4 regions of the Dechloromonas denitrificans genome follow, and region 4 is predicted to be linked to each of the others. Evidence: riboswitches for the same ligand, from Rfam matches in the RefSeq annotation. Region 4 holds a riboswitch; each other region holds the start of a gene.

Region 1 (5,481 bases), 1.3 Mb from region 4:
ACCAATCCCAGGCTTTGGCCAGGATCAGGTACCAGCTGGCAATCGACATGATCGCCAGAATGATCGCGACGCTATGTGAGATGGCGTCGCCTGCCGCCCAGAGGTGGGCGAAGCCGAAAGCGTTTTGCGTGGTTTCCTGCATGTTATTGCTCCAATTTGAAAATGATGGGTACCAAAACCCAGCTTTGAGTCGGGGTGTCGCCACGGCGGGCGGCGATGAATTTCCAGTTTTTGACGGTGTTGACCGCAGCATTGTCGAGGCGCTCACTGCCGGAGGAGGTCTTTACTTCGACCTGCTCGGCTGTTCCCTGTAGGCTGACCAGAACGCGCAGTACAACCTTGCCTTCTTCACCCATGCGGCGTGACAGCGGCGGGTAGGGCGGGGCCGGGTTGCGCAGGTAATCGGCATCGAAACGGGCTTGCGTCACCGCGAGTGCGGCCGGTGCCGGCGGGGCCGGTTTGACTTCGGGCGGGGCGGCGACCGGAGCGCTGGGCGCCGGAGCGGTACTTTGTGTGGCTTCAATCTGGGGCGCTGGGGCTTTGGGGGCCGGGCTGGGCTGCCTGACCGGTTGCGGCTTGACGACTGGCAGCGGCTTGGGTTCCGGCTTGGGTTCGGCCGGTTGCAGCAGGTCGACGACCAGCGGCATTTCCATGATCTGGGGGACGACTGTCTTGGCTGCAAAAATCAGCAGGAAGATGCCGACGTGCAAGCCGATGACAATGGTCAGCAGGCTGCTGCGTCGGCTGGTTGAAGCCTGGGAAAGGGTGTAACTCATGAATATCGTTTTCCGGATTGTCCCGAGCCGGCCGGAAAAAACCCTTGGCTGGCTGTACATGCTGGCTACGGGAACGAGAGGTACAACGGAGATCGTTGGTGGCTGGCCTATTTGGTCAGGATCAGCTTGTTTTCACGCGTCACGCGCAACAGATAGCGTTGCCCGGCGTGCATGATTTCGAGCGTCGCAGCTCCACGCAGTAATTCGCTGGTATCTATCCGGGGCAAGCTGGTGCTGGAAAGCGGTGGCGTCGATGGTGACGGCTGGTAGGGCGGGTTCATGATATTCCTGCAAATGAGAACTTGTCGCAATTTTACGTAAACGCGAATCGTTGTCAATTACATTTGTTTGCAATTTGTCGATTAATTGCTATATCAGTCGCCTGCCATTCCCCGTCAAAGCGCTCCGTGGTGCCTTAGAACGTGAAGCGCATGCCCAAGCGCAGGGTGCGCGGTTCGATCGGATGCACCAGGCGGCCATCGATGCCGCCGCCGCAACTCCCATTGGCGGCTTCGCTACGTGTGCAGGCACCGCCCCAGTATTCGATATCGTTGGCTTTTTTGTCGAACAGATTGAGTACATCGAGCGTGAATTGAAGCTGGCGATCGTAGCGATAGCCGGCTTTCAGGTTGGTCATCCAGAAGGCCGTCGATTTTTCATGCGCCGTTTCTTCAAGGGCATAGGCCCCGATATAACGCAGACGCAGGCCGCCAAAATAGCGGCCGCCCTGGTCGGCGGTCAGCCCGAGCGAGGCGGTCAGCGGGATGGCGTTCGGCACATGGCGTCCGCCGTTGTCGGCGTTGGCTGTCTTGAAGCGGGCTTCGGACATGGCCAGATCGGCATCGATGATCAGGCCATCGGTCGGCACGATGTAGTTGGACCATTCGATGCCGTGCCGCTGTGAGGCGCCTTTGGGTTCGGTAATGCCTTCATCGCCGATGAATACCAGCTCGGAGGCCAGATCCATTTGCCACAGTGACAGGCTGGTGTTCCAGCCACGCAGCGGTGCGGCACGCAGGCCGATTTCCGAGCCGCGGGCCTTGACCAGCAGCGGGACGGCCATCGTCGCTGAACCGTCCTGCGGGTTGGTTCTTGCTGTTGCACCACGCACATCGTTGCTGTGGAAGCCATTACCCCAGTTGGCGTAAAACTCGGTGGCGCCGAGCAGGTTGAAGGGGCCGATGGTGACGCCGAGTTTGGGACTGGTCTGGCCGGCACTGATATCGCCGCCATTGCTCATGTTGTTGGCGCCACCCAGGGCGCTGGCCTGGGCCCGGATTTCGTCGCGGCGCAGGCCGATGTTGCTGCGCAGCCACGGGGTCCACTGGCTACGCGCTTCGAGATAGAAACCGAGTGCCGTCTCGTTGATGCGGTCTTCGCGAACGGTGTTGGTGCGCTGGCGATTTTCCGTGCTGTACAGGCCGACATGGCTGATCCGATCCTGACGCAGCGAGATGCCGGCGGTGATTTCGCTGTCCTTGAACTGTGGACCGAGAAACCAGCTGCGGCTGGCCTGGCCGCCCCAGATGCGTCGCTCGTCAGCCTGCTCGTGCTGGTCGCCGTTCAGGCCGTTGATGTAACCGGACGGGGCAGAGAAAAGATTGAGCCCGTAGTCGATGAGATAAACATTGGCTCGCGTCGCACCCTCTTCACCGGTTCTGGCCCATTCGCCGGATAGGCTGTAGCGGTGCGTTTTGCCGCCATCGTTGGCCGACAGTGCACCGTAGCGACCGATCTCGCCGTTCTGGATGGCACGTTCGGGAACATGTTCGGTCGCCGTCCAATCCGCCTTGTAAGCCATTGCTGTGATGGCGTAGCCATTGTTCGTCGTACCGTTCGAGAGACGCAGCACGATATTTGTCTTTTTCAGGTTTTCCGGCTGATCCCAGGGGCCGTCGTTGCCGGCGAGCTCTAGTGCGCCGAGCAACTGGTGACCGGCTAGTTCACTACTGCCGGCCGTCACCAGGCGGCGAGAACCGTTGCGGCCGATACTCATGTCGACAAACGGGCTGGCCAGGCTGCGCTGATAGTCGATCCGGGCCGAGCCGGCCGTCGCGAAATCGCCATCATCCGCCGCATAGACGCCCTTGCGGTATTTGACGCTGGAGATCAGTTCCGGGATCAGGAAATTCAGATCCATATAACCCTGACCATGGCCATGGCTGACCATGTTGGCCGGCATGCCCATGACGTGGGTTGAAAAGTCGCTGCCGTGATCAAGATTGAACCCGCGCAGGAAATACTGGTTGGCTTTGCCGTCACCCGAGTGTTGTGTGACGATCATCCCCGGCACCACTTCGAGCACTTCGGCGGGTCGCAGCAAGGGGCGATTGGCCAGTTGTTTGGCGGTGACCGTACCTTCGGTGGCCGAATCGGCAACGCCGATCAGATTTTGCTGGCCACTGCTGACGGTCACTTCTTGCAGTGTCGGCACACCGGCAGCCTGGGCGCCACCCGAAAACGCAAACAGCAGGGCAGCTGTCAGGGGCGATGTTCTAAACAATTTCACTGGCATGGCGAGTCTCCGCAGGCGGGGTAGACTCGAAGGGGCGCACTTGACGCAGCGCAATCGCCACAACGGGGATTTCCCGTGAGCAGACAAGCCGGACGAACGAAAAATGGCAGCACGCACAAACCTTTCATCAGGGACACCCCGCCCCATCATTGGTTGGAAAGTTGTTGCGGCAGGTCTCCTGGCTCTCGGTTCATCGCGCTTCGCAGCCTTCCCGGGGTGAACCAGTGGCAAGAGTGGCGAAGCGCTCGCCGATAACAGTTGCGGGGGCAGCCCCGGATTTCGAGTCAGACTCGGCACCGGATTCCCTTTTAATCCCCAGCGTGGGGAACCTTCAACAGTCTGGATTCTAACGGCATGGTCGCTGGGGCGTCAATGATGTTTCTACTATGGGTAGTGGTTATGCTTGTTGTTTTCTACTGTATATGGTGTTTTTTGAATGCAGATTCCCTATCCCTGAGCCGGTCGATGTGCCGGGATCGTCGGTGGGCAATATTGGCCGCCCCCAGGCTTTGGCAGCCGTGGGGGGAAACGGCTCAGCGCTTTGCCGTAGGCGCCGGTGCGTCAATCAACTGATGAAACGCCTCATGGACATCAAAAAACGCCGCATCCACATCGATCAGTTTGCCTTTGCATTTGCCTTGCAAAGCGTTGATCGTGGCGACTAGCGGTGTCGCGTCCGAAGACTGGATGCCCTTGGCCAGTTTCTCCATCTCGGCAGCCTTGTTGCAAGCGTTGCGCGAACGTTCCTTGCCGGGACGTGCATGCCAAATCGGCGCCAGCACTGCATGAAACGCATCAACGTCTTGGGGAAATTCGTGATGGTGCTTGTGCCCCGGATTTTCGGCCAATGCGGTTGTGAGCCAAAGTGCCGACGAAACGGTAAAAAGTATCCTGCTAAGTTTGTTGATCATGACATTCCTGAAAAAGTAAAAATTTCGACATTCGGGACGATCCATACGCTATCCGAACTGTCGTATCAAATCGTCCGGCCTGGCTTTCAAAATTGACCTTGCAAAGCCACCATCGTTGGCTGGTTTGGATTGAAGCGCGGGCCAATGGAGAAGCGGCAGGATAGCAAAATGTTGCGAGAGCCTCCGAAATCCCGAATGAAAGGTAGTTATTTGGTATGGGACACACCTAGGGCCTTCGGATTGTTTTGATCCAAATCAAGCTGCGCCAAAACATCAGAGGCACATTGCACGCTCAACTGTTCCCACAGCCTGAGCCAGGAGAAGCAATGCGCGATGTAAAGTCTGTCCAGATTGATACCCTGTTGGGTCGAATCCCTTTGTTTGGAGGACTTTCCTGCGACGAGACCTTCGAAGTTGGCAAGGCCTGCCAGACGCTGAATCTCCAAAAAAACGACATGCTGTTTCGATCAGGGGATGGCTGTTCTGGTCTGATGATCGTGATGTACGGCCAGGTGAAAGTGGCATTCTCATCACCCCAGGGCACCGAGAAGGTCGTCACCATACTGGGCGCAGGGCAGAGCTTTGGACAGACCGAGCTTATTTTGGATCAGCCCTACCGTGCTCATGCGCAAGCGCTGGATGACACGCTGGTGCTACAAATCGCGAAGACGACAATTCTCGACCTGGTCACCCGTAATCCGGGCTTCACCCATAATTTGCTAAGTTCTCTGTCGCAGCAAACGCATGACCTGATGGTCGATTTGGAAGGGTATACGCTGTGCTCCGGCGCCAAGCGCGTACTAACCTTCCTGCTGCGTGAAGCAACCAATCAGGAATCATGTCAGGAAACCACTGTCATCAGGCTGTCTGCGCCTAAAAGCGTCATTGCCTCTCAGCTAAGTCTGAGCCCCGAACATTTCTCCCGGACTCTCCACGAGTTGAGCGCCCAAGGTCTCTTTACCATTCAGGGCCGCGACATTCACATCAACAGCATCTCCCGATTACAACTGGATTTGGCCTAATCAGGATTGGCGAGCGCTTGTACCCAATCCCCCCTTCCTCCCACTACCCTGGCTCGATCAATGATTGCTCTCGAGACTAATGCGATTTACACCATTGAACTGTGCAGCGGAGCTGCCCAGCAGTGGAAATACCTTGGTCAAGACAGCCGGGGATTGGTCTGGTGGATGGATGTGGAAACCAAGCAGGAATTCAACGAGGCTTCCCTGATGTATGCGTGGAGCGTGAAAGAAAAAGCACCTTCACACAGGCGGTAGTG
Region 2 (5,481 bases), 1.1 Mb from region 4:
GAGCAATCACGCCTGCACGCCACGCTGCGTGACGGTGCCGACTTGCTCGGTCTGTTGCAAGCCGACCCATCCCAGTGGCGGCAGCAAGGGGGCATGGCGGCTGTGCAAACCAGCGGCCCGAGCCCCGAACACATCGAAACCCTGATTGCAGCCCGGCAAGCTGCCCGTGCAGCGCGTGATTTCGCCCGTGCCGATGCCCTGCGTCACGAACTCGCCGCGCAGGGCATCGGGATCGAGGACAAGGCGGCCGGCACCACCTGGCATCGCCTGCACGCGGAGCCCGTGGTATGACACGCCTGCTGACCCGTGGCCTCCAGTTGATCATTCGCGGCTATCAGTTGTTAATCAGCCCGCTGCTCGGCCCGCGCTGCCGGTTTCATCCCAGTTGCTCCCACTACGCCCAGGAAGCACTGCAAGTCCATGGCATGCGCCGTGGCGGCTGGCTGGCCCTGCGCCGTATCGGCCGCTGCCACCCCTGGCATCCCGGCGGGCTCGATCCCGTCCCGCCGGCCAGCACGGGCACCCCCACTGACAACATCAAGAGCCCCTAAAATATGCCCATCATCACGCTGCCCGATGGCAGCCAACGTACTTTTCCGCAAGCAGTCAGCATCGCCGAACTGGCTGCCGACATCGGCCCCGGTCTGGCCAAGGCCGCCCTGGCCGGCCGGGTCGATGGTCGGTTGGTTGACACCGCTTTTGTCCTCGACCGGGATACCAGCCTCAGCCTGATTAGCGCCCGCGACCCGGAAGGTGTGGAAATCCTCCGCCATTCTTGCGCCCATTTGCTGGCCATGGCCGTCAAACAGCTTTATCCGAGCGCCCAGGTCACCATTGGCCCGGTGATCGAGGATGGCTTTTTCTACGACTTCGCTTTCGAGCGCCCTTTCACCCCCGACGATCTGGCTCAGATCGAAGCCCGCATGCAGGCACTCGCCGCCGCCGATCTGCCGCTCAGCCGGCGCGAACTGCCGCGCGACGCAGCCATCGCCCATTTCGAGCAACTCGGCGAGTCCTACAAGGCCGAACTGATCCGCACCATCCCCGAAGGCGAAACCTTGTCGCTGTATGCCCAGGGCGATTTCGAAGACCTCTGTCGTGGCCCGCATGTGCCGAGCACCGGCAAGCTGCAGGCCTTCAAGCTGACCAAGGTGGCCGGCGCCTATTGGCGCGGCGATGCCAAAAACGCCATGCTGCAGCGTATCTACGGCACCTGCTGGCCGGATGCCAAGGCGCTCAAGGGCTATCTGACTCGCCTAGAAGAAGCCGGCAAGCGCGATCACCGCAAGCTCGGTGCCCAGCTTGACCTGTTCCATTTCGACGACTGCGCGCCCGGTTCGGTGTTCTGGCACCCGAAAGGCTGGACCCTGTTCCAGCAACTGATCGGCTACATGCGCACGCAGCAGGAGCGCGCCGATTATGTCGAGGTCAATACGCCCGACGTGATGGACCGCAGCCTGTGGGAAACTTCCGGCCACTGGTTCAACTACCGCGAGGCGATGTTCACGACGACCACCGAGGACGAGCGCGTCTTCGCCCTCAAGCCGATGAACTGCCCGGGCGCCGTTTCCCTCTTTGCTCAGGGGCTGAAAAGCTACCGCGACCTGCCGCTGCGCATGGCCGAATTCGGCAAGGTACATCGCTACGAACCGTCCGGCGCATTGCACGGTCTGCTGCGCGTGCGCCATTTCACCCAGGATGACGCGCACATCTTCTGCACACCGACCCAGATGCAGGACGAATGCGCGAGCACCATCGCCCTGGTCTTCGCCATCTACCGCGATTTCGGCTTCGACGATGTCGCCGTCAAGCTATCCACCCGACCGGCCAACCGCATCGGCAGCGACGACACCTGGGACCAGCTCGAAGGCGCGCTGTCCGGGGCGCTCGACCGGATGGGCATCGAATACCGGATCAATCCCGGCGAAGGCGCCTTCTACGGCCCGAAGCTGGAATTCGTGCTGCGCGACGCCATCGGCCGCGACTGGCAATGCGGCACGCTGCAGGTCGACCTCAACCTGCCCGAGCGCTTCGACATCAGCTACATCAGCGAACAGGGCGAACGCGAACGTCCCGTCATGTTGCACCGGGCGCTGTTCGGTTCACTGGAGCGCTTCACCGGCATCCTGATTGAGCATTACAGCGGCCTCTTTCCGCTCTGGCTGGCACCGCAGCAAGCCGTCGTGCTGAATATCAGCGAAGGGCAGGCCGACTATGCGCAAAGCGTGCTGAAAGTCTTGAAAAAGGCCGGGCTACGTGCCGCGATCGATCTGCGCAACGAAAAGATCGGCTACAAGATCCGTGAATACACACTGCAGAAAATGCCTTACCTGCTCGTCGTCGGCGACAAGGAAAAAGCCGAGGGTCGCGTCGCACTGCGCACGCGGGCCGGCGAAGACCTTGGCAGCTTGCCGCTGGCCGAAGTCATCGCCCGGCTGCGGCAGGAAGCGCAGCCGCCCGGCAGCGAGGCAGCATGCTGATCCGCAAACTGTTCAAGTTCGAGAACGCCCACATCGTGCGCGGCTGCAGCACGCGGCGTTGCTCGCATTCGATCCACGGCCACTCGTACAAAGTCGAACTACTGCTCGAAGCCCACGCGCTCGACCACGGCCAAATGGTCTACGACTTCGGCCTGCTGAAACACGGCCCGCGCACGCTGATCGATGCCTTCGACCACGCCGTCGCCCTCTGGTCGGGCGACGACCCGGACTACATCGCCGCCTGCCAGCGCTTTTCCGAGCGCTGGATTCTCATTCCCGTCTCGCCCAGTGCGGAGCAATTCTCACGGCTGTTCTTCTTGCTGATCGACCGCTTGCTGGACATGACCGAGAAGACCAACGGCGAGGCCGACGTGCGCCTGCACTCGGTCATCGTCCATGAAACCGAAACCGGCTACGCCCAGTGTTTTCGCGAAGATGCGGTCAACCCGAAAATGGGCCTGATTCTGCCAGGCGATATCGTATTTTCACCCGCCATACAGCAGGACTGGGCCGATGCTGCAGTGCGGAGTTTGCTGGAGCAGGCGCTTGATCAATCCGGTATCGACAAGCAGGTACAAATTGCCTCCTAGTCTGGTGACACGTATTATTCGTCCGTCCCGATACGTCTTTATTGATGCATCGGCACAAAAAACTGTCGACTCAGGCAATGACACAGCCCGACTGTTTTCAAAGGTGTCACCCCTTGCATCAGGTGCCTGTTTCGGTAACGAAACGGGTGAAACGGGAACGAGGTGCGCGATCAGCGATGATCGCAATGCCTCGGCTGCCCCCGCAACGGTAAGCCAGTGCGGCTACATCATGGTGAATCAACGATTCACCGGCCACTGCGCCATGACGTGGCGTCCAACCGGACGCGTGCGGATGGCGTGGGAAGGCGATGTAGCAAACCTGGCGAGCCCGGAGACCGGCCTGCTGCATTCCTGCTGTACGAGAAATCGGCACAGCGTATGCAATGGATCGTCTGCGGGGTTGCGGATGGTGACAGCGATGCGTCGACCATGGGTCGGTGCCGGTCATCTTTGCGCGTGCAGACGGTCAAGTTTAAGGATTTGACCATGCAAAGATATCTCCCTCGGGCAACAAATGCCTGTTTTCAACCGCGCAAATTGACGGCTACGGTGCTTGGTGCCATTGCTTTGTTGGCACCATCTGGCGTATTCGCAGATGATTCTGGGTCAGCACGTGCCAAGCAGGCAGCCTCCAACGTGGCCCCAGCCGAGCGTACTGCCGAGCTACCCACAGTGACGGTGAGTGCTGGCCAGAGCGAAATCAAGCGCATCTCCGCCGACACGTTGGATACCCGTTCTCTCGCCAACGTGCAGTCTGTTTTGCAGGACGTTCCGGGTGTCTCCTATTCACGTTCCGGCGGGCTAGGTGGCCAGATCGTGATGCGCGGGTTCAATTCAAATACGCCGCGCACCTTGCTGCTGGTTGATGGTGAGCGCTTTCGCGGGCGCAATACACTCGAATTCAACCTGATCGACCCCAACCAGATCGAGCGAATAGAGGTGTTACGCGGCCCAGGGTCAGCTTTCTACGGGCCGGATGCGATGGTTGGCGTAATTAACGTCATCACTCGCCGGGCCAAGGGTGATGTCAACGGCCCGCTTACGTTTACCCCTTTGCTCCGGGCGCTGGAGTACAACAGCGCCAGCGACATGAAATCGGTCCGGCTCGAAGGGCAGGCCATGGGCAATGGCCTGGATGCGCTGGTAGGCGTGAGCTACCGGACGGCAGGGAATTTTTCGTCGCCGGAAGGTACTGTTCCCAATAGCGATTTCACCGTTGGCCAGTTTGATTTGCGCGCCGGTTATCAACTTCAGCCCGGGCACCGCCTTGAATTGACGCTCAAGGCGGCCGATACGGAGAGCGGTCGAGCCGGCGGGATTGGCGGTGCACCTGGTTCGCCGCTGGTCGTCCAACGCGAAGACCCACTGCGTGAGCGCTATGCCCGCCTGGCTTATTCAGGTCGCCAGGAAGACTGGGGCGTGGAGCAACTCAACGCAAGCCTGTACGTGCGCAGCCTGTATTCGCGGCTGACGACGGAGAACCGCACGCAAAAAAACAAGCTGACGGTTTCCGAGAACATCGTCGACGGCCCCATCGTGTATGGCGGAAAACTCTCGGCACTGATGCCTCTTGGCCCGCATATGCTGACTTTCGGTACGGATTTTTTCCATGAAATGCGGAAAGGAGCTCAGTCCGGTTCGGAAGTCACAACGCTGAGCACGGGCAAGACAGTCATTACGCCCATCAGCCAGAACTCGCCGGATGCCGAACAGACCAATGTCGGGCTGTTCGCCCAACTCGATTATGTCTTCTCGGATGCGTGGTCGGCAAAGCTGGGGGGGCGAGCGGATTACGTAAAAAGCCGAACTGAAACCAGCCCCATCATTTCGCCGACACTGCAATCCGCTTATGAGCGCAACCGCGAGCGGACAGATCAGCCGCTGACCGGGGAGGTCAGCCTGGCCTACCACTGGAACGACAATCTCACGCTATGGAGCGGAGTCGGCACCTCGTTCCGCGTGCCATCGACTATCGAGAGCTTTGGTTCCAGTCGCCAGGGCACTGGCTACAACGTACCGAACCCCGAGTTGCGGCCCGAAGAGGGCAAGACGCTGGAAATAGGTACCCGCTACAGCGGGGCGGGCAAACGCCTGGACATCACCCTTTTCGATAGCCGTTACACCGATTTCATCGTCCGTGTGCCGATCACCTTTAATGGCCTTGCTTCCTTTCAAAACCAGAATGTGGGCAGCGCCCGGGTTCGTGGCATCGAGGTCGATGGCGGCTGGCAAATCAATCGGTCAGTTCAAGCCTATTTTGACCTTGCCTACCTGCGCGGCACGGACTCACAAACCAATCAGCCGCTGTCCTACCTGCCGCCGCTTAACGGACGTTTGGGCTTGCAGGCTGAGCTGGGTGGAAATGGGCAACTTGAACCCATCATGCGCTGGGCACGCGGCAAGCACGATGT
Region 3 (5,481 bases), 1.3 Mb from region 4:
CATCCTCTTTGTTGCACCGCGTGAAATTCGCATGCTGCGCACCATCGAGCGCGCCACCCGCCAACCGATCGCCCCGCTGACCCTGCCAAGCCGTGCCGACGTGACCAACAAGCGCGTCACCGACTTCAAGGCCAAGGTCGCCGAAGTGCTCAATGCTGAAGGCCTGGATTTCTTTGCCAACATCGTTTCGCAAGTTGCCGAAGAACAGAATGTCAGCGCCGAAGAAGTCGCCGCCGCACTGGCCATGATGGCCCAGGAAGGCAAGCCGCTGCAGATCGCCGGTGAAGACCCGCGTCCTGCCCCGGCTGCCGCCTACGACAACCGCGACAGCCGTGCCCGTCCGGGCAGCTTTGGCGAGCGTGATCGCAAGCCGCGCTTTGAGGGCAGCGATAAGCCGCGTTTCGAAGATCGTGGTGAACGCCCCCGTTTCGAAGGTAGCGAGAAGCCGCGCCGCGCCGCGCCGGCTGGCGATGTCATTCGTTACCGGATCGATGTGGGTCGGGAGCATGGCGTTCAGGTCAAGGATATCGTTGGCGCCATTGCCAATGAAGCCGGGATTGAAAGCCGCTTCATCGGTCGCATCGCGCTCTACGAAGAATCAAGCACGGTCGAACTGCCTGCCGGCATGCCGGGCGAAGCTGCCAACGCCCTGAAACGCACCCGTGTTCGTGGCGTCCCGATCAACCTGCGTCCGGACGAAGGACGCCAGGATGGCGGTGGCGAACGCAAGTTCGATGGCGACCGCAGCAAATTCAAGAAAAAGCCGGGCACCTACTAAGCACGCCCCGCTTGAATCCAAAAGCCACGGATCAAACCGTAATGCCGTTCACTTAGGTGAGCGGCATTTTTCATTTTGGGGCTTGTGGACAGTTCGCCGAATGGTTAACGTGGCGAACGATGTTGTCCAGCCAGCTCTCCATTACGACAGATGTCATGCCGACGATCGGATTCGATCGTCTGGCGGCTCATTTGCCGTATGAGTGGATTGAGCAGGCGCTCAGCGCGCATGGGGTGGCGAGTGTTCGCCGCCGTCGTTTGCCGGCGGAGCAAGTGGTCTGGCTGGTGATCGCCCTGGCGTTGTTTCGTCGCCAGTCGATGGAAGAAGTACTCAGCACCCTGGATCTGGCCTTGCCCGACACCCGAATCGAGGCGGTCTGCAAGAGTGCGATCACGCAGGCGCGGGCTCGCCTTGGCCAAGCCCCGCTGCAATGGTTGTTCGAGCAAACGGCCCAAGCCTGGTGCGCACAGGAGAAGGTCGCGAATCAGTGGAAGGGACTTTCGCTATGGGCGGTCGATGGCACCACCTTTCGGGTGCCGGACAGCCCCGAGAACCGCGAATTCTTTGGTGCCCAACGCTACGCCAGCGGCAAAGTGGCCTCCTATCCTCAGGTGCGTGCCGTCAGCCTGACGGCACTGCCCACCCATCTGGTCTCGGCCATCGAGTTTGGCCAATACGGCCAGAACGAAATGCTTTACGCCAAGGCGCTGATCGGTCGGATCGAGGACCATTCCCTGACCGTCTTCGACAAGGGCTTTGTTTCTGCGGAAATATTGTTGGGCTTGAGTGCTGCGGGCACCGAGCGGCATTACCTGATCCCCGCCAAGTCCAACACGCAATACGAAGTCCTGTCGGGAACGCCCGAGGATTGTCGGGTTCGTTTGCGTATATCTCCTCAAGCGCGCGTCAAGGCCCCTGATCTGCCCGAGGCCTGGGAGGCCCGTGCCATTCGAGTCGAGTCGGCCAATGGTCAAAGCCGGGTACTGCTGACCTCATTGTTCGATCGCCGCCGCTTCAAAGCGCAGGATCTGGCGGACTGCTATCGCCGGCGCTGGGAAATTGAAACCAGCTACCGCGAGCTCAAGCAATCGATGCTGGGCGAAGCGCTGACCTTGCGCTCGCGTTTGCCCGAAGGGGTCAATCAGGAAATCTGGGGGGCCTTAATTGCCTACAACCTGATCAGACTTGAAATCGCCAAGGCGGCCACTGAAGCGCGCGTCGCTCCGACCGATCTGAGCTTCCTGCGCGCACTGCACATCATCCAGCACGAACTGATCTGGGCGGCGGGAATGAGTCCGGGGAAACTGCCGTCCCATCTGGCGCGCCTGCGTTTGCAGTTGCAGATGGCTATCGTGGAAAAACGACGGGGGCGAAAATGCCCCCGTGTCGTCAAAGCCAGACCGGCTCGTTACGCCGTTCGTCACCTAAAAGAGCCTTAACTGAACTGCATTACGGATCAAACCGTGGCTTTTTTATTGCCTGTAAATCGCCCGCCACCCGCAGAGCGGCAAAATTGCGCTATGCAATTGCAATCAGATCAGCCTATACTCGCGCCGTTTTAGGTGCCTTGCTCCACAGTCGTGGGGCGGGTGAAACGGGAAGCCGGTGACGTTCGAGCCAACAGCTCAACCATTCCGGCGCAGCCCCCGCTGCTGTAAGCCTGACGAATTTGCCCTACGCCACTGTGTTCGCACGGGAAGGTTGGCAAACTAGATTGAAGGCGAGCCAGAAGACCGGCCTAAATCAACTGCTGTACCAATCCCCGGGGTGATGGGAAAGGTTCTGTTGATTTGCGCAGGCATTGGCCGGCGATATTTCTTCCGATCTGTACTTCTCCCCGCATTGTTGCTGTTTGCCATTTCTCGCTGTGGGAGAGAAGAATGCACATCATGGAGGGCTTTTTGCCTTTCGAGCACGCCATTGGCTGGAGCCTGGCGTCTGCACCGTTTATTGGCTGGGGCCTGCTGGCGCTTGGCAAGCGTATTCGCGACAAGCCGGAACAGCGCATGCTGATCGGGGTGGCCGCTGCCTTCGCCTTCGTGTTGTCGGCCCTGAAACTCCCCTCGCTTTCAGGCAGCAGCTCGCACCCGACAGGTACGGGACTGGGCGCGCTGCTTTTCGGCCCCGTCGCGATGGCCCCGATTGGTACGGTTGTCCTGCTGTTTCAGGCGTTGCTACTGGCCCATGGCGGTTTGACTACGCTTGGCGCCAATGTCTTTTCGATGGCAATCGTTGGCCCCTTGGTGGCCAGCATGACCTTTCGCACGATGCGCGGGCTGCATTGCTCGTTCTCTATCAGCGTATTTTGTGCTGCGGCCCTGGCCGATTTATTCACGTATCTGACCACTTCCGTCCAGCTGGCACTGGCATTCCCCGACTCAGTCAGCGGTTTTAGCGGCGCCCTGCTCAAATTTTCCAGCATCTTTGCCATTACCCAGATACCGCTGGCGATCAGCGAAGGGCTGCTCAGCGTCGTGATTTTCAACGCCCTGGCACGCTTCAATCCGCAAGAGTTGCGCGACATGGCTGTTTTGCCCGCAAAGCGGAGCGGCGCATGAAGCGACATCAGAATGCACTGCTTTTGCTGGTCGTTGTCTTGCTCGCAGCCTTGCCGCTCTGGCTGGTCAAAGCGCCGATACCGGCCGACGCAAGCCAGCCGTCAGGCATTTTCACGGGGACGGATGACAAGGCCAGAGTCTTGATCAGCCAGATATCGCCGGATTACAAGCCCTGGTTTACGCCGCTGCTGCAACCCGCCAGCAGCGAAATCGCGTCACTGCTGTTTGCTTTGCAGGCAGCACTGGGCGCCGGCTTCATCGGTTACTACCTGGGAGTCTCGCTCAGCCGCGAAAAGCAGCAGCGAATCGATCAGCAAAAATCCGTGGAGCAACCCGATGCTGATTGACCAAATGGCAGCGAACAATCGCTGGCGCCACGTCTCGCCGGCCGCAAAAAGCATTTTTTCGATTGGCGGCCTGATCGCGGTTTTTGCCGTTCGGCAGCCGTTGACCGCAGCAGGCATCACCCTGCTCCTGATCGCCACCAGCCTGCTCGGCCCCGGCGTTGGCTGGCGCTCGTATGTGCGTGTGGCCGTCCCAGCTGCGCTGTTCCTGATCCCTGGTTGCCTGTCGCTGGCGTTCTCGTTCGAAACGAACCCTGCCAGCAGCCTGCCGCATATCGTCCTGATACCTGAATCCAGCGGGCCAATCATCGCGCTCGGCAATCGTTCGCTGGGGGCATTGGCCGCACTGCTGTTCCTTGTTTCCAGCACGCCACTCAACGATTTGCTGGGTCTGCTGCAACGCCTCAAGGCTCCGCCCCTGCTGCTCGACATCATGCTGCTCTGCCACCGCATGCTGTTCGTTTTTTCCGACGCATGCCAGAGCACGCACACAGCCCAGGCCGCGCGCCTCGGTTATGCCACCCCGGGAACCTCGCTGCGCTCGCTTGGCGAACTGGCTGCCAGCCTGAGCCTGCAAATCTGGCAACGCGCCCACGATCTTCACCTTGCCGCACAGGCACGCAACAACGATGGGCCGCTGCGATTTATCGAGAAATCTTACGCCAACACCCGGCGCGACTGCCTGGTCGCCGTGCTGGCCAGCAGCCTGCTGATACTGATGGCGATCGCCTTGTGATGCCCGAACAAAACGACATCCTGCTCGAACTAGCCCAGGTCACCTATCGCTACCCGGATGGCAGCCGCGGCCTGGCGCAGTGCTCGCTGCGTATCCGGCGTGGCACACGCAACGTCCTGATCGGCGCCAATGGCGCCGGCAAGACGACCCTCTTCCAGCACGCCAACGGTTTGCTCAAACCGTCCTCCGGCGTCGTTCACTATGCCGGGAAGCCGGTCGAGTACAACCGCAGTGGCTTGCGCCACCTGCGCAGCCGGGTCGGGCTGGTATTCCAGGACCCGGACCGGCAACTATTCTCGTCCAGCGTTGCAGACGATGTTTCATTCGGCCCGCTCAACCTCGGCCTCAAGCTTGATGTCGTCGAACGGCGAGTCGCCGCCGCACTGGCCTTGGTCGACCTGACCGAGCTGGCCGACAAAGCAGTACACAACCTCAGTTTCGGCCAGAAAAAGCGGGTCTGCATTGCCGGGGTTCTGGCCATGCAGCCCGAGTTGCTGATTCTCGACGAACCCATGGCCGGCCTCGATGCTGCCATGCAGAAAGAACTCGAAAAGACACTCGACAGCCTGCAGCAAAGCGGCATCACGCTGTTGCTGGCGACGCACGACATCGATTTCGCTTACCGCTGGGCCGAACACATCCATGTGATGGCCGACGGTCGCTGCATGGCATCGCTCGCCGCAAGCGAACTCGCCAGCCAGGCAGAGATGCTGGCGGCAGCCGGCCTGCCACTCCCTGAAACCATCGTGTTGCATCGAAGCCTGGTCGAACGCGGCATCCTGCCGAGCCAACCGCGCCCCCGCTGCACCACCAGCCTGCTGGCCTTGCTGGCAGCCACTGACTCCACCAAGGAGAATTTATGCAAAACAAGCTGATTTTCGCGGTCGACCGCGCCGGGAGCCAATAAATGCCCGGAAAAATCTGGTTCATCGGCGCCGGCCCCGGCGACCCCGACCTGATCACGGTCAAAGGCCGCAAGCTGCTCGAACAGTCAGGAGCCGTGCTCTTTGCCGGTTCACTGGTCGATCAGGCGGCAACCTTGTTTACCCCCGAAGGCTGCGACAT
Region 4 (5,481 bases):
GTTCGTCGCCGAAGCGCTGATTGCCGCGCGCGAAGCCGAACACCGCATCGATCTCGGCGAGGCACGCTACGCCATTGAAGCGGCCGCCGAGCGCCTGTCGCGCACGCTCGCCAGCTATCGGCTGCTCCGCCACGGCGCCCAACTGGCCATCGTACCAACCATCATTGGCGATCTTTGTGCCGAAGTCGGGCTGGCCCAGAAAGCCCACCTTGCCGCCAACGGCATCACCCTGAGCATCGATTGCCAGGCACCAGATGCCTGGCCGCTGGACCGTGACCTGATGACCGACATGCTCGGCAACGCAGTCCAAAATGCCGGCCGCTTTGCCCGCAGCCAAGTGCGCCTGACCGCCAGCGAATGCAGCGATGGCCTGCATTTGTTGGTCGAAGACGACGGCCCCGGCTTTGCCAATTTTCCACCTTCCAGCGGGACCGGGCTGCTGCTGGCCGAACGGCTGGCCCGGCTGCACTGCCGGCAGGAGCGGCATGGCAGCTTGCGCCTGAGCAACGACAGCCGGCTGGGCGGCGCTCGTTTTGAGTTGTTCATTCCGTAGATGAGCGATTACAGCAAAAAGCGTTTTCTCGTCATTGACGACCAGCCGCTGGCCCGCGACGCGCTGCGCAGCATCGCCCAGACGGTCGGTGCCTTCGCCGTCGAATTCGCCTCGAATTACCAGGATGCGATCTACCGCATTCGCAACAACGTACCGGACATCATCCTCTGCGACTACATCCTCGGCGACGGTCGCTCCGGCCAGCAATTGCTCGAAGAATTGCGCCGCTTCAACCTGCTGCCGGACGAAACCATCTTCATGATGGTGACCGGCGAACAATCCTACGAACAGGTGGTTTCTGCGGTTGAGCTGGTGCCCGACGACTACATCATCAAACCTTTTTCGCCCGACAAACTGCTCTTGCGGCTCAATCGGATTGTTCAGAAAAAGGATTTTTTCGCCGCTTATTACCGGGAAAAACGCCAGCAGGAATACCAAAAAGCACTGGCTATCCTGGCTGCGCAGCGCGATAGCGAAGCTGGCCGTCCCTACCGTTTCGAAATTCTTCGCCAGCAAGCCGAAGTGCTGCTCGCCACCGGCGATTCAAGCTCGGCCGAAACGGCTTATCGCCGGATTCTGGAAAATTACGATTTCCCCTGGGCCAGAGCCGGCGTGGCACGCTCGCTGCACCAGCAGAACCGGCTGACCGAAGCGCGCGAGGAAATTGATCGCGTTGTCGCCGGCACGCCACACTTCTTTGATGCCTCGGACATCAAGGCCAGCATCTGCATGGCCCAGGGCGAACACGAAGAAGCCCAGAAGGTGCTCGATGAAGTGGCCAAAAAAACCCCGCGCAACTATGTCCGCAAGCGCCTGCTGGCCGAAGCGGCAACGCTCAATGGCGACAGCGAGGCGGCTCGGGCGGCGATGGCCGATGTCATTGCCAACGACACCATGCCCGGCGCCGTTTCAGCCGACGACCAACTGACCCTGGCCCGCAGCTATGTCGATGCCGGCGACCTGATTACCGCCGAAAAAGTGCTGGTCGGCATTCGCGAATCGGAATTGCAGAACCTGAGCCTCAACGAACAGGGCAGCTACGCTTCACTGCTCGCGCTGGCCTCGCCGGATCGCGGCAAGAAACGCTTTGCCGGTCTTCGCCCGGCTTTGCTCGCCACCGAACTCAGCGCCACAGTGCGACTCGATGTGATGCGTGCCGCACTCTCGGTCGGCGATCGTGAGCTGGCCGACCGCCATACCGAAGAACTAATGAGCAGTCCGGATGCCAAAAAGGTGTTCGGCAGCATCCGCAAACATTACGCACTGCACGGCCGGGAAATGGATTTCCGCGAGATCCAGCGCCAGGTCGCGCTCAAGCGGATTCATCACGAAGAGCCCAAGCCGGCCGGCTGAGGCAAAGTCCGGCCAACGTGTCTTAAAGCGGCAGGAAAGTCGCCATTTTTTGCCAGTCGAGCGCCGCTTCCACTGAATCGGCCAAGCGGTCGAGATCGGCTTCGCGCCGGGCGGCAAAATCGACCTGCCCGCTTTCCTGCAAGCCGGCCCAGGCAAGTAGCGCGGTCAACGCCTCGGGATGATCGAAAACGCCGTGGCAATACGTCGCAAAGACCTGGTTGTCGGCTGAAACCGCCCCATCCGTCCGGCCATCGGCCAGTTGCACCGCGACCTGAGCCAGAGCATCGCCGCGCGTCACGCCCAGGTGAATTTCGTAGCCGGTCATGGCCGGATTGCCCGGCAACGCAAGATGGCCGCTGACATTGCGCAACTGTTTCTCGGTTTCCAGCGTCGTTTCCAGATCGAGCGCCGCCAGCCCCGGCGTGCTGCCCGGCTGGCCTTCCAGCCCGAGCGGATCGTGAATCATCCGGCCGAGCATCTGGTAGCCGCCGCACAGGCCGACGACCTTGCCGCCGTAACGCAGGTGTTTCTGGATCGCCGCCGCCCAACCCTGCTGGCGCAGCCAGTCGATGTCGGCACGCACCGCCTTGGAGCCGGGCAGGACGATCAAATCGGCGGCCGGCGGCGTTTCGCCCGGGCCGATCCATTGGAAATCGACTTCCGGGTGCAGGCGCAGCGGATCGAGATCGTTGTGATTCGAAACACGCGGATAAGCTGGCGCGATCACTTTCAAACGGGCCGCTTTTTTACCGTCGACCGCAGCGGTGGCAATCGCATCTTCCGCGTCGAGCATCAGGCCGTGCAAGTAGGGTAATACGCCGAGCACCGGCTTGCCGGTACGCTCTTCAAGCCAGGTCAGGCCGGATTCCAGCAGCGAAATATCGCCGCGAAAACGGTTGATCACGAAACCCTTGACCCGGTTCTGTTCGGACGGCGAGAGCAGTTCCAAGGTCCCGACCAGATGGGCGAAGACGCCGCCACGATCGATGTCGGCGACGATGATCACCGGGCAATCGACCGCTTCGGCAAAGCCCATGTTGGCAATGTCGCGCGCCCGCAGGTTGATTTCGGCCGGCGATCCGGCGCCTTCGACCATCACCGCGTCGTATTGCGCGGTCAACCGCCCCCAGGAGGCCAAAACGGCCTGCATCGCCCGTGGCTTGTATTCCTGGTAGTCGCGCGCATTGAGGTCCATCGCGACTTTGCCGTGAATGATCACCTGCGACTTCTTGTCGGTCGTCGGCTTGAGCAGCACCGGGTTGAAATCAGTATGCGGCAACAGGCCGCAAGCCAGCGCCTGCAGCGCCTGGGCCCGACCGATTTCGCCACCGTCGACGGTGACGGCCGAATTGAGCGCCATGTTCTGCGGCTTGAACGGCGCGACATTGATCCCGCGACGCTTGAGAATCCGGCATAAAGCCGCGACCAGCGTGGATTTACCGGCATCCGACGTGGTCCCCTGGACCATCAGTGAAAAGCAGGACATAGCGACCAAATGTGAAAAAAGTCCGTAATTATGGCACCATCAGCCCCGCCCATTTGTTTGGGCGAGTGTCTCCGGGTGCCGTTCAGCCAACACTGGACGGAGAATCGGGAAGGCGGTGCAAATCCGCCACGTGCCCAACGCTGTAAGGATGACGGGCGATGCATCAGGCCACTGGACGGGAATCCCGACCGGGAAGGCGCATCGCCAGGCTGAATCCAAGTCAGAAGACCGGCCGGGAGGCAAATCACAGGCTGTCAGGCCCGGCAGTCCACATCTTTCCAGAAGGGGAATCCATGGAAAACCAAGCCACACCAATGGCACCCGCCTTTTCCGATGCCGATCGGGCTGCCGTCTATCAAGCCATTTTCAATCGCCGCGACGTGCGTGGTCAGTTTTTGCCGACGCCGGTGCCGGACGATGTCCTGAGTCGCGTATTGATGGCAGCGCACCACGCCCCTTCGGTCGGTTTCATGCAGCCGTGGAACTTCCTGCTCGTGCGCTCCAACGAGGTCAAGCAACGCGTCCATGCCATCTTCGACCAGGCCAACCAGGAAGCGGCCCGAATGTTTCCGGACGGCAAGCGTGAGATCTACAGCAAGCTCAAGCTGCAAGGCATTCTCGAAGCGCCGATCAGCCTGTGCATCACCTGCGACCGGACGCGTACCGGGCCGGTCGTCATCGGTCGCACGCACATCCCGACGATGGATCTCTACAGCAGCGTCTGTGCCGTCCAGAATCTCTGGCTGGCCGCCCGTGCCGAGGGCCTGGGCGTCGGCTGGGTGAGCATTTTCAATGAAGCCGAACTGCAGGACGCGCTCGGCATTCCGCACCATATCGTGCCGATTGCCTACCTGTGCATCGGCTATGTCAGCCATTTCCACGACAAACCCGAACTGGAAAAAGCCGGCTGGCTACCGCGTTTGCCGATCGAGGATCTGGTCTATTTCGAGCAATGGGGAGCCACGGATTCCGGCCAGAACGAGCCGTTGACCGCAGCATTGCGTGAAATGCAGGCCGACATTCAAGGGCCAGGCATTTTCCCGAAATGAACCTCAGCATCGACGCCTTTGCCATGCCGCTGGCCGCCCTCGCCGCTGTCCTGCTCGACCGTGTACTCGGCGAGCCACGGCGCTGGCATCCGCTGGTCGGCTTCGGCAATCTGGCGTCGATGCTGGAAAAGAAACTCAACAATCGACACATCTCCAGCGGCCTGCTCGCCTGGCTACTTGTTGTCGGACCATGGGTTGCACTGGCATTCTGGCTGCGGCCATTCGCGCCCTTTGCCGTCGATGTCGCCCTGCTCTACTTCGCCCTCGGCGCGCAAAGCCTGGCCGAACACGCCGAAGCCGTCGCCCGGCCGTTGCGCGAAGGCCGGCTGGACGAGGCGCGGACGCGGGTCAGCTGGATGGTTTCCCGTGAAACATCGCAACTCGACGAGTCCGGCGTCGCCAAGGCGGGCGTCGAATCGGTGCTTGAAAACGGCAACGACGCGATCTTTGGCACGCTGTTCTGGTTCGCCCTGCTCGGCGGGCCCGGCGCACTGCTCTTCCGGCTGGCCAACACGCTGGATGCGATGTGGGGCTACCGCACCGAACGCTACAACCTGTTCGGGCGCTTTGCGGCACGTTTCGACGATCTGCTCAACTGGCTGCCGGCCCGCCTGACCGCGCTGACCTACGCCCTGCTTGGCCGGACGCGCAATGCGCTGGCTTGCTGGAAAACCCAGGCGCCGGGCTGGGAAAGCCCGAACGCCGGGCCGGTCATGTCAGCCGGTGCCGGCAGCCTCGGCGTGCTGCTCGGCGGCGCGGCGATGTATCACGGCCAGGAAGAAATCCGCCCGCCGCTCGGCACCGGGCCGGCCCCGCTGGCCGCTGATCTTGGCCGGGCGATCACCCTGATCCAACGCAGCCTGTGGCTGTGGCTGGCCGTCTTTTTCATGATTGGAATCCTGCATGCTTGAGCATGGCGGACGCCTGCGCCAAGCCGCAGTCCGATACGACATTCCGCTCGGCGACTGGCTCGACCTGTCGACCGGGATCAACCCGAACTGCTGGCCGGTGCCAGAAATGCCGGCCGATTGCTGGCTCCG

Evidence for each region. Region 4 has a riboswitch for cobalamin ahead of bluB (5,6-dimethylbenzimidazole synthase). Riboswitches for the same ligand answer to the same signal wherever they lie in the genome.
Region 1: another riboswitch for cobalamin. It lies ahead of KI614_RS10950 (TonB-dependent receptor); the one in region 4 lies ahead of bluB (5,6-dimethylbenzimidazole synthase).
Region 2: another riboswitch for cobalamin. It lies ahead of KI614_RS05860 (TonB-dependent receptor); the one in region 4 lies ahead of bluB (5,6-dimethylbenzimidazole synthase).
Region 3: another riboswitch for cobalamin. It lies ahead of KI614_RS10840 (energy-coupling factor ABC transporter permease); the one in region 4 lies ahead of bluB (5,6-dimethylbenzimidazole synthase).

What each region holds. Positions count from the first base shown of each region.
Region 1 is NZ_CP075187.1:2,299,652-2,305,132, reverse strand. It holds gene KI614_RS10965 (MotA/TolQ/ExbB proton channel family protein) at 1-142, opposite strand, end outside; gene KI614_RS10960 (energy transducer TonB) at 144-776, opposite strand; gene hemP (hemin uptake protein HemP) at 884-1,057, opposite strand; gene KI614_RS10950 (TonB-dependent receptor) at 1,192-3,291, opposite strand; cobalamin riboswitch at 3,442-3,639, opposite strand; gene KI614_RS10945 (hypothetical protein) at 3,825-4,247, opposite strand; gene KI614_RS10940 (Crp/Fnr family transcriptional regulator) at 4,529-5,224, shown strand; gene KI614_RS10935 (hypothetical protein) at 5,285-5,479, shown strand.
Region 2 is NZ_CP075187.1:1,260,187-1,265,667, reverse strand. It holds gene cysS (cysteine--tRNA ligase) at 1-291, shown strand, start outside; gene yidD (membrane protein insertion efficiency factor YidD) at 288-551, shown strand; gene thrS (threonine--tRNA ligase) at 555-2,480, shown strand; gene KI614_RS05865 (6-pyruvoyl trahydropterin synthase family protein) at 2,474-3,070, shown strand; cobalamin riboswitch at 3,174-3,429, shown strand; gene KI614_RS05860 (TonB-dependent receptor) at 3,449-5,481, shown strand, end outside.
Region 3 is NZ_CP075187.1:2,282,293-2,287,773, forward strand. It holds gene KI614_RS10830 (DEAD/DEAH box helicase) at 1-778, shown strand, start outside; gene KI614_RS10835 (IS4 family transposase) at 898-2,217, shown strand; cobalamin riboswitch at 2,322-2,535, shown strand; gene KI614_RS10840 (energy-coupling factor ABC transporter permease) at 2,659-3,336, shown strand; gene KI614_RS10845 (energy-coupling factor ABC transporter substrate-binding protein) at 3,333-3,683, shown strand; gene cbiQ (cobalt ECF transporter T component CbiQ) at 3,673-4,416, shown strand; gene KI614_RS10855 (energy-coupling factor ABC transporter ATP-binding protein) at 4,416-5,291, shown strand; gene cobM (precorrin-4 C(11)-methyltransferase) at 5,324-5,481, shown strand, end outside.
Region 4 is NZ_CP075187.1:129,261-134,741, reverse strand. It holds gene KI614_RS00635 (ATP-binding protein) at 1-553, shown strand, start outside; gene KI614_RS00630 (response regulator) at 554-1,906, shown strand; gene KI614_RS00625 (cobyric acid synthase) at 1,929-3,392, opposite strand; cobalamin riboswitch at 3,449-3,644, shown strand; gene bluB (5,6-dimethylbenzimidazole synthase) at 3,686-4,441, shown strand; gene cbiB (adenosylcobinamide-phosphate synthase CbiB) at 4,438-5,352, shown strand; gene cobD (threonine-phosphate decarboxylase CobD) at 5,345-5,481, shown strand, end outside.